Labrenzia sp. VG12: one gene and its partners. The protein of the gene in region 2 interacts with the protein of the main gene of each other region in a pairwise test. Links are inferred from orthologs where the notes say so. Each region holds a gene or a part of one and is shown on either strand. Other genes may lie near its edges. The genes, in order: CHH27_RS07045, CHH27_RS06155 and CHH27_RS18340.

Region 1 (3,145 bases), 190 kb from region 2 along the record:
GAACAACATCTCGGGCGCCTCCGCGAAACTGGTAAGGGCGTCTGCATCCAGCACGGTCGCTCTGTCCGTCTTCAAAATCTCCAGGACCGAATGGCGCGTTCTTTCGCCAACGCCGTGAGCCGGACCGATCAGGGCAGCGTTAAGGCGCTTGTCCTCAAGAAAGCGGGGAATGGCCTCCGGACCTGCCAGCTTTTTCAGCATCACGGCCGTCAGGTGACAGGCATTGACCATCAGCGCATTGGGGGGCGACGCCAGAGTGACGAGCCCGGCGCCCGCTCTCAGCGCCGCTTCTGCGGCAAGACGAGCGGCGCCCGTCGCCGAAGGCGCCCCGCCAAACACCACGGCATGCCCCTTTGTGTATTTGTGATCCACGACCGATGGCACGGGGAAGGCATCCTGCCAAAGGTCTGGCGTGTTGGCGAAAGCGACCGGCCGGATCCCGTCCAGCACCTCGTCCCGAATGCCGATATCTGCCACTGTCAGCTTGCCGCAGAGCGCACGCCCGGGATAAAGCAGGTGCCCCGGCTTCGGCCTGAAAAAGGTAACGGTTTCCCGCGCGGCCACCGCAGTGCCGAGAGCGGCGCCGTCCGCGCCGTTGACGCCGGAGGGAAGATCAACGGCAACAACTGGTTTTCCGGCTTGATTGACGGCTGCAATCAAGTCCGCAATTGCACCAGACAGGGGTCTGTCGAGCCCGGCACCAAACAAAGCATCAACAACAACATCTGCTCTTGAGAGCGCGCGCGACAGATCGTCAGTGAGCGCCTCGCCCTGATGCGCTGGAGCATCTGGCAGGCCCATGCGTTGAAAAGCTGTCAGCGCGTCCCCCTTGAGCACGCTGGCCGGCTTCACAAGACGGACATCCACCTGAAAACCACGCGCTGACAGGCACCGGGCGGCAATGAAGCCGTCGCCGCCATTGTTGCCGGGCCCGCAGAGCAGCAGGATGTTGCCCCCGTCCGGTGCAAGATTTGCGGTGACCCGCGCGACGGCCTGCCCTGCCCGTTCCATGAGCACAATGCCCGGCACTCCGGCAGCAATCGTGCGCCGGTCGGCTTCGGCCATTTCGTCCGGTGTGAGCAAAGCCGCACGTTTCCAGGTCTTCGATGAGTTCATGTGACGGTTTCTCCTGCTCGAAGCTGCAAGGTGACCGTGATCGTCAAACTTGTCGAGTTTGGAAGATCTGATGCGCAAGTGACCACAAATTCTGCCTATTTTTTGTTCTGTTTGATTATATTTTATGCACCCCAAGGTGTCTGCGCGCCCATATGCATTGACCGGCCCGTGAGTTCTGCCACTTTTTGCGGCGGATTTCCCGGCTTCGCATTTTTTTCAACATCACGACCAACGGTTGGCACACATCGTGCTTTAAGAGGACAACGGTCCCTGCTGGGCTCGATGGGTCGCTTTGACCCATTGCACCTGGAAAAGGTCCTGCCGACAAATGGCCTTCATAGTGGAGAGAGACACAAGGTGATGAAAAAGATCGAGGCGATCATCAAACCCTTCAAACTGGACGAGGTCAAAGAGGCGCTGCAGGAGGTTGGTCTCCAGGGCATCACGGTGACCGAAGCCAAGGGGTTCGGCCGCCAGAAGGGCCACACGGAACTCTATCGCGGCGCAGAATATGTGGTCGATTTCCTGCCGAAGGTGAAAGTGGAAATCGTCCTGGGCGACGACATGGTCGAAAAGGCCGTCGAAGCCATCCGCTCCGCCGCACAGACCGGCCGGATCGGCGACGGCAAGATCTTTGTATCCAATATTGAAGAGGCGGTCCGCATCCGGACAGGCGAGTCCGGCATCGACGCCATCTGACCCACCAATCCGGCATCCGCCGGTAATCCTAATTCCGGTTCGAAAGCTCCAGAGCCAGATTTCGAGACGCTCTGTCGGACCGGAACGAAACCCAACCGTTCACACGAAAAATCAAAGGGATGGACATTATGACCACTGCCGCTGAAGTCCTGAAGGAGATTCAGGAAAAGGACGTGAAATTCGTCGATCTGCGCTTCACCGATCCGAAGGGCAAAATGCAGCACGTCACCATGGATGTTGCACTTGTCGACGAAGACATGTTCGCTGAAGGCGTTGCCTTCGACGGCTCGTCCATTGCAGGCTGGAAGGCCATCAACGAGTCCGACATGATGCTGATCCTGGATCCGGAATCCGCACACATGGATCCGTTCTTTGCCCAGTCCACCATGGCGATCTTCTGCGACGTCGTCGACCCGATCACCGGCGAAGGTTACAACCGTGACCCGCGCATGACTGCCAAAAAGGCAGAGGCCTACGTCAAGTCCGGCGGTTTCGGCGACACCATCTATGTCGGTCCGGAAGCCGAATTCTTCATGTTCGACGATGTCCGCTTCAACGCCGACCCGTACAACACCGGCTTTGTCCTGGACAGCTCCGAACTGCCGTCCAACATGGGTTCCGAGTATGAGACCGGCAACCTCGGCCACCGTCCGCGCACCAAGGGCGGCTACTTCCCGGTCCCGCCGGTCGACAGCGCACAGGACATCCGTTCCGAAATGCTGTCCGTCATGGGCGAAATGGGCGTTCCGACCGAAAAGCATCACCACGAAGTGGCTGCTGCCCAGCACGAACTCGGCATGAAATTCGACCATCTGACCCGCTGCGCCGACAACATGCAGGTCTACAAGTACGTCGTGCACCAGGTCGCTCATGCCTATGGCAAGACCTCGACCTTCATGCCGAAGCCGGTTTTCGGCGACAACGGTACCGGCATGCACTGCCACCTGTCGATCTGGAACAACGGCGAGCCGACCTTTGCCGGCAACCAGTATGCTGATCTCTCCGAGACCTGCCTCTACTTCATCGGCGGCATCCTGAAGCACGCCAAGGCCCTCAACGCCTTCACCAACCCGTCCACCAACTCCTACAAGCGTCTGGTGCCGGGCTACGAGGCTCCGGTTCTTCTGGCCTACTCCTCGCGCAACCGGTCGGCGTCCTGCCGTATTCCGTTCACCGCGTCGCCGAAAGCCAAGCGCGTTGAAGTGCGCTTCCCGGATCCGACCGCGAACCCGTACCTGTGCTTCTCCGCTCTCCTGATGGCCGGCCTCGACGGCATCAAGAACAAGATCCATCCGGGCGATGCCATGGACAAGAACCTCTACGACCTTCC
Region 2 (3,155 bases):
GTCTACAATATAGGCAGATTAGAAAATGCACAGTCATTAAGCAAAGCAGAGACTTTGAACCCCTGATGACCAAATCACTGTCAATAGGCCGGCATCAATTGCCAAATCTGGCTGTGCTGGCTCCGATGTCCGGAGTTTCCGATCTGCCATTCCGCAGACTGGCGGCGCGATTTGGCGCCGGCATGGTCGTCAGCGAGATGGTCGCCAGCGAATCTTTTGTACGTGGTGATGCCGAAACGCAGATGCGTGCCGAGGCGCAGGGAAATGGCCTGCATGTGGTGCAGCTTGCAGGACGGGAAGCCCGCTGGATGGGGGAGGCTGCGAAGGTCATTGCCGATCTGGGCGCCGACGTCATCGACATCAACATGGGCTGTCCCGCCAAAAAAGTCACGTCCGGCTATTCCGGATCCGCGCTGATGCGCGATCTTGACCATGCCCTGACGTTGATCGAAGCCACGGTCGAAGCTGTCGATCTGCCGGTTACCCTCAAGATGCGCCTTGGTTGGGACGACAAGTCCATCAATGCTCCGGAGCTTGCACGCCGGGCTGAGACGGCAGGCATTCAGCTGATCACCGTGCATGGCCGCACCCGCTGTCAGTTCTACAAGGGCAGGGCGGATTGGCCGGCAATTGCGGCGGTCAAGGACGCCATTTCGGTGCCGCTGATCGCCAATGGCGACTGCAGGGGATTTGACGACGCGTTGACCATGCTCGAGCAGTCGGGAGCGGACGGCGTCATGATCGGACGCGGAGCCTATGGCCGGCCGTGGCTGCCGGGCCATGTCGGCCATTTTCTGGCAACGGGGGAGCGTCTTGCAGAACCTGTTGGTCGCGAGCTGGCCGATCTGGTGATCGAACATTACGAGGCGCTGTTGGGCCACTACGGTGAAGACGGCGGCTTGCGGATCGCGCGTAAACATCTCGGCTGGTATCTCGATATCGCCCAGTCAGCTGGGGAAGGCCATATCCCGACCGCTATTCGACAAACCCTGATGACCTCGAAGCAGCCGGCAGACGTGATCCGGCTGGTAAACGAGTGGTTCCCCATTACAAACGAACGGACTGCAGCTTGACGGATCTTGCGTCTCCTTCCGGCCGGACGGCCGCTCTTGCCAGCGACGGGCCCATCATTCTGGACGCGCTTCCTCATCCTGTGCTGCTGGTGGCGCCCGATGGCGTGATTGAATCGGCGAATATGGCAGCCGAGATTTTCATGCGCTCCAGTGTATCGGTGCTCCGCCGTCATCCGATCAGCGACTTTGTTCCCTTTGGCAGCCCGCTGCTGACCCTGATCGATCAGGTGCGCGAACGGGCTGCTCCGGTCAACGAGTACAAGGTTGATATTGGGTCTCCGCGCATCGGTGCCCCCAAGGTGGTTGATATCAATGCCGCGCCGGTGTCAGACCGGCCCGGCGCTGTTGTCCTGATGTTCCAGGAACGAACCATGGCGGAAAAAATTGACCGTCAGCTGACTTCCAGGGGCGCGGCGCGCACCGTCACGGGACTTGCGGCCATGCTGGCGCACGAGATCAAGAATCCGCTGTCGGGCATTCGCGGCGCCGCTCAGCTGATTGAACAGTCGGTGCCTGCCGAAGACCGGGCCTTGACGCGATTGATCATGGACGAGACCGACCGGATCGTGAAACTGGTTGACCGGATGGAAGTCTTCTCGGACGAGCGGCCTATCGAACGCGAACCGGTCAACATTCATATCGTTCTCGACCATGTGAAGCGGCTGGCCGATTCCGGTTTTGCGCGCGACAAGCGCATTGTCGAGGTCTATGACCCATCGCTGCCGGCCGTGTTTGCCAACAAGGATCAGCTGATCCAGGTCTTTCTGAATCTCATCAAGAATGCCTGCGAGGCAATCGGTGACGATCCTGACGGCGAGATCAAGGTGTCGACCGCATTCCGCCCCGGCGTGCGGCTGTCGGTGCCGGGCACCGATGACAAGGTCAGCTTGCCATTGGAGTTCTGCGTGCAGGACAACGGCCCCGGTGTGCCGGACGATCTTCTGCCGCATCTCTTCGAGCCATTCATCTCAACCAAGACCAACGGTTCCGGCCTCGGCCTGGCACTGGTTGCCAAGATCATAGGTGATCATGGCGGCGTCATTGAATGTGACAGCCAGCGCCACAAAACCGTTTTCCGGATCCTGATGCCTGCATTCACGGGTGAAGGGGAGGCGCTGCCGACCCCGTCCAGCAAGGGAACGATTTGACCATGCCAAGCGGCACGATTTTAGTTGCTGATGATGATGCGGCCATCCGCACGGTTCTCAATCAGGCCCTGTCCCGTGCCGGTTATACCGTCCGGCTGACGTCCAACGCCTCGACCCTGTGGCGGTGGGTGTCCTCCGGCGACGGCGACCTGGTGATTACGGACGTGGTGATGCCCGATGAAAACATTTTCGACGTGCTGCCGCGCATGAAGAAAATGCGGCCGGAACTGCCGGTTCTGGTGATGAGCGCGCAGAACACGTTCATGACCGCAATCAAGGCGTCTGAAAAAGGCGCATACGAGTATCTTCCAAAGCCCTTTGACCTGAAGGAACTGACCAGCATCGTCCAGCGGGCGCTGGAAGAGCCGAAGAGAAAACCCGCCGTCGACCTCGAAGACACAGGCGAGGGCATGCCTCTTGTCGGGCGGTCTCCCGCCATGCAGGAGATCTACCGGGTTCTGGCGCGGCTGATGCAGACCGATCTCACGGTCATGATCAATGGCGAGTCGGGAACGGGCAAGGAGCTCGTTGCCCGTGCCCTGCATGACTATGGCAAACGCCGCAACGGGCCATTTGTTGCCATCAACATGGCAGCCATTCCCCGGGACCTGATCGAGGCGGAGTTGTTCGGCCACGAGAAGGGCGCGTTTACCGGCGCACAGAACCGCAGCTCAGGCCGCTTCGAACAGGCCGACGGCGGAACGCTGTTTCTCGATGAAATCGGCGACATGCCGATGGAGGCGCAAACCCGTTTGCTGCGTGTTCTCCAGCAGGGGGAATACACGACGGTTGGTGGCCGCACGCCGATCAAGACCGATGTCCGGATCATAGCAGCGACGAACAAGGACCTCAGGCACCTGATCAACCAGGGCCTCTTCCGGGAAGATCTCTATTTCCGTCTGAATGTCGTACCGATCCGGTTGCCACCGCTGCG
Region 3 (2,915 bases), 2.6 Mb from region 2 along the record:
CCTGGACGCCCAGATCCAGGAACATCAGGCCAATTGGCAGACACTTGCCTGCGGCGCCTTGACAGCGGGCAAATGACACACGACGTCAAAGCTCCTGGCAATGAAATTGGATCAGCTCGCATGAACGGCACGGCAATCACTCCCCTGGATGTCCTCGATTTCTGGTGGCAGGCAGGCGCTTCGAAATGGTTCGCCAAGGACGACAAGTTTGATGCACGCTGCAAGAAGACGTTTCTGGAGGCCATAGAGGCTGCCGCCTCCGGCGCGCTTGACCACTGGCTTGGCACCGCTGACGGGGCGTTGGCGCTGCTTCTGCTGCTCGATCAGATGCCGCGCAATGTCTATAGAGGGACGCCGAATGCGTTCATGGCGGATGGCAAGGCTGTCGAGGTTGCTGAAAAGGCGCTCGAGAAAGGCTTCGACAAGGCCTATCCGAAAGACGTCAGGGGCTTTTTCTACCTGCCATTCGAACATTCGGAAAACATGGCGCATCAGGAGCGGAGTGTGGATCTGTGCCGCCAGCTTGGCGACAGGGAGCTTTATCACTATGCGCTGATCCACATGGATGTGATCCGCCGCTTCGGCCGCTTTCCGCATCGCAACAGTTTCCTCGGCAGGCAGTCCACGCCGGAGGAAGAAGCCTATATGGAAAGCGGCGGCTTTTCGGCCTGACGCGCGGTTTCCCGGTCCCACCTGAGGGCGCGATGCGCCTGTCCAAAGGCTCGCTGCCTCGTTTTTGTGCGTACAAGTTCAGAGACTCTATTTTGCCTATTTTTTGACCAGAGACATATTGAGAGGTCAAAAAATAGGCAGAAAACCTGCCTGAAATCCGGTCAGGGCTGGTTCATCATTTCTTTGCTTTTTTGTTTTGTTGCGGTGCAAAACCGCGGGTTTCCGCCATCCATTCTCCCGAAAATCCAAGTTGGCACGGTCTTTGATTAGTAGAGGCCGACACCGGCCCGGACCCACAAGCGTGGGCAAGCCAAAGACCTGAGACGCTCCTTCCAGAGGGGGACACAAGCAGGCGCGCACTCCGGGGTGGTCGGCCAGCTTCTTCGACGGGAAGGGGCATCAAGCAAGGGGAATGGAACGAGCAATGAAAATAGTGATGGCCATCATCAAGCCGTTCAAGCTCGACGAAGTGCGGGATGCTTTGACCGGCATCGGCATTCAGGGTCTGACGGTGACGGAAGTGAAGGGCTATGGGCGCCAGAAGGGGCACACCGAGATCTACCGCGGCACCGAATATGCCGTCAGCTTCCTGCCGAAGCTGAAGATCGAAGTCGCTGTGGACGCTGCCTCCGTCGACAAGGTTGTCGAAGTGATTTCGGGTGCCGCCAAGACCGGCCAGATCGGAGACGGCAAGATCTTTGTCCACTCGATCGACCAGGTCGTGCGCATTCGCACCGGCGAAGCCGACGCCGAAGCTCTCTGATTTAGGTAAGGAAACGTATCATGAAAAAACTTGTCGCAATGGGCGCGACGTCGCTTGCCCTGCTGAGCCTTTCGGCTCTGCCGGTGCTGGCGCAGGATGCCGAGGCCGCTCCGGCCGTTTCTCCCGAAGTTGCTTACATCTTCAACACGCTGCTGTTCCTGATCGGCGGGTTCCTGGTGATGTGGATGGCGGCTGGTTTCGCCATGCTGGAAGCCGGACTTGTCCGTTCCAAGAACGTGTCGATGCAATGCCTGAAGAACATCTCGCTTTACTCGATCGCGGGTCTGATGTTCTGGATCACCGGTTACAACCTGATGTATTCCGGCGTTGACGGCGGCTTCATGGGGTCCTTTGGTCCTTATTCCTTCGACGCTGTCGGCGGCGATGCGCTCGACACCGGCTACTCCACGGCCTCCGACTGGTTCTTCCAGATGGTGTTCTGTGCGACCACCGCGTCCATCGTGTCGGGTACCCTGGCCGAGCGTATCAAGCTGTGGCCGTTCCTGATCTTCACCGTGGTTCTCACGGGTATTCTCTATCCGATCACCGGTTCCTGGGAATGGGGCGGCGGCTGGCTCAACGGCGAATTCGTCACCGGCATTGGCGGCGCTGAATTCTCCGACTTCGCGGGTTCCACGCTGGTGCACTCCGTCGGCGGCTGGGCAGCCCTGACCGGTGCGATCATCCTCGGTGCGCGTAAAGGCAAATACGGTGCAGACGGTTCCGTGCATCCGTTCCCGGGGTCTTCCATGCCGCTGGCAACGCTGGGTACCTTCATCCTGTGGCTCGGCTGGTTCGGCTTCAATGGTGCGTCCCAGCTTGCCATGGGCTCCATCGGTGACGTCTCCGACATCTCGCGCATCTTTGCCAACACAAACCTTGCCGCTGCTGCCGGTGTGGTGGTTGCCGTCCTGCTGACCCAGGTTCTCTACAAGAAGGTCGACGTGACCATGGCCCTGAACGGCGCGCTGGCCGGCCTGGTGGCCATCACGGCCGAGCCGCTGCAGCCGAGCGTCTGGGCTTCCGTCTTCATCGGCGGTGTCGGTGGCGCCATCGTGGTCTTCGCCGTGCCGATGCTCGACAAGTTCAAGATCGACGACGTTGTCGGTGCCATCCCGGTCCACCTGCTGGCAGGTATCTGGGGCACGCTGATCGTGCCGCTGACCAACTCCGATGCTTCCTACGTGTCGCAGCTGATCGGCATCATCTCCATCGGCCTGTTCACGACGGTCACCAGCGCAGTTGTCTGGTACGCCCTGAAAGCTTCCGTGGGCATCCGGGTCTCCGACGAGGAAGAGGCTCTCGGTCTCGACAAGGTCGAGGTCGGCGTCGAAGCCTACCCGGAATTCGGAACCGGTTCCCAGCGTCTCTGATCGGAGACGCGGACAAAAATCTCCCAGGCGGTCTATTGGCTCAGACCGCAAACTTGGAAAGCCCGGGGGCAACCCCGGGCTCTTTTTTGTGTCCGCCACAGAAGTTT

What was found.
Region 1: the proteins of CHH27_RS06155 (region 2) and CHH27_RS07045 interact in binary tests that used the Escherichia coli proteins (3 or more experiments, as listed by UniProt). The link is inferred for Labrenzia sp. VG12 from one-to-one orthologs.
Region 3: the proteins of CHH27_RS06155 (region 2) and CHH27_RS18340 interact in binary tests that used the Escherichia coli proteins (3 or more experiments, as listed by UniProt). The link is inferred for Labrenzia sp. VG12 from one-to-one orthologs.

Annotation. Positions count from the first base shown.
Region 1 is NZ_CP022529.1:1,537,110-1,540,254, forward strand. The notes cover bases 156-3,145. They hold CHH27_RS07045 (P-II family nitrogen regulator), read left to right. Parts: upstream 156-1,476; coding sequence 1,477-1,815; downstream 1,816-3,145. Other genes in these bases: CHH27_RS07040 (NAD(P)H-hydrate dehydratase), read right to left, coding at 156-1,116; glnA (type I glutamate--ammonia ligase), read left to right, coding at 1,944-3,145. Also shown: more of CHH27_RS07040, read right to left, coding at 1-155. UniProt on the Escherichia coli protein: P-II indirectly controls the transcription of the glutamine synthetase gene (glnA). P-II prevents NR-II-catalyzed conversion of NR-I to NR-I-phosphate, the transcriptional activator of GlnA. When P-II is uridylylated to P-II-UMP, these events are reversed.
Region 2 is NZ_CP022529.1:1,351,043-1,354,197, reverse strand. The notes cover bases 146-3,145. They hold CHH27_RS06155 (nitrogen regulation protein NR(II)), read left to right. Parts: upstream 146-1,069; coding sequence 1,070-2,221; downstream 2,222-3,145. Other genes in these bases: ntrC (nitrogen regulation protein NR(I)), read left to right, coding at 2,224-3,145; dusB (tRNA dihydrouridine synthase DusB), read left to right, coding at 146-1,073. Outside these bases: more of dusB, read left to right, coding at 66-145; more of ntrC, read left to right, coding at 3,146-3,155.
Region 3 is NZ_CP022529.1:3,959,295-3,962,209, reverse strand. The notes cover bases 6-2,765. They hold CHH27_RS18340 (P-II family nitrogen regulator), read left to right. Parts: upstream 6-1,096; coding sequence 1,097-1,435; downstream 1,436-2,765. Other genes in these bases: CHH27_RS18335 (ammonium transporter), read left to right, coding at 1,456-2,765; CHH27_RS18345 (DUF924 family protein), read left to right, coding at 121-672; CHH27_RS18350 (ABC transporter substrate-binding protein), read left to right, coding at 6-76. In the rest of the region: more of CHH27_RS18350, read left to right, coding at 1-5; more of CHH27_RS18335, read left to right, coding at 2,766-2,808. UniProt on the Escherichia coli protein: Involved in the regulation of nitrogen metabolism. Regulates the activity of its targets by protein-protein interaction in response to the nitrogen status of the cell.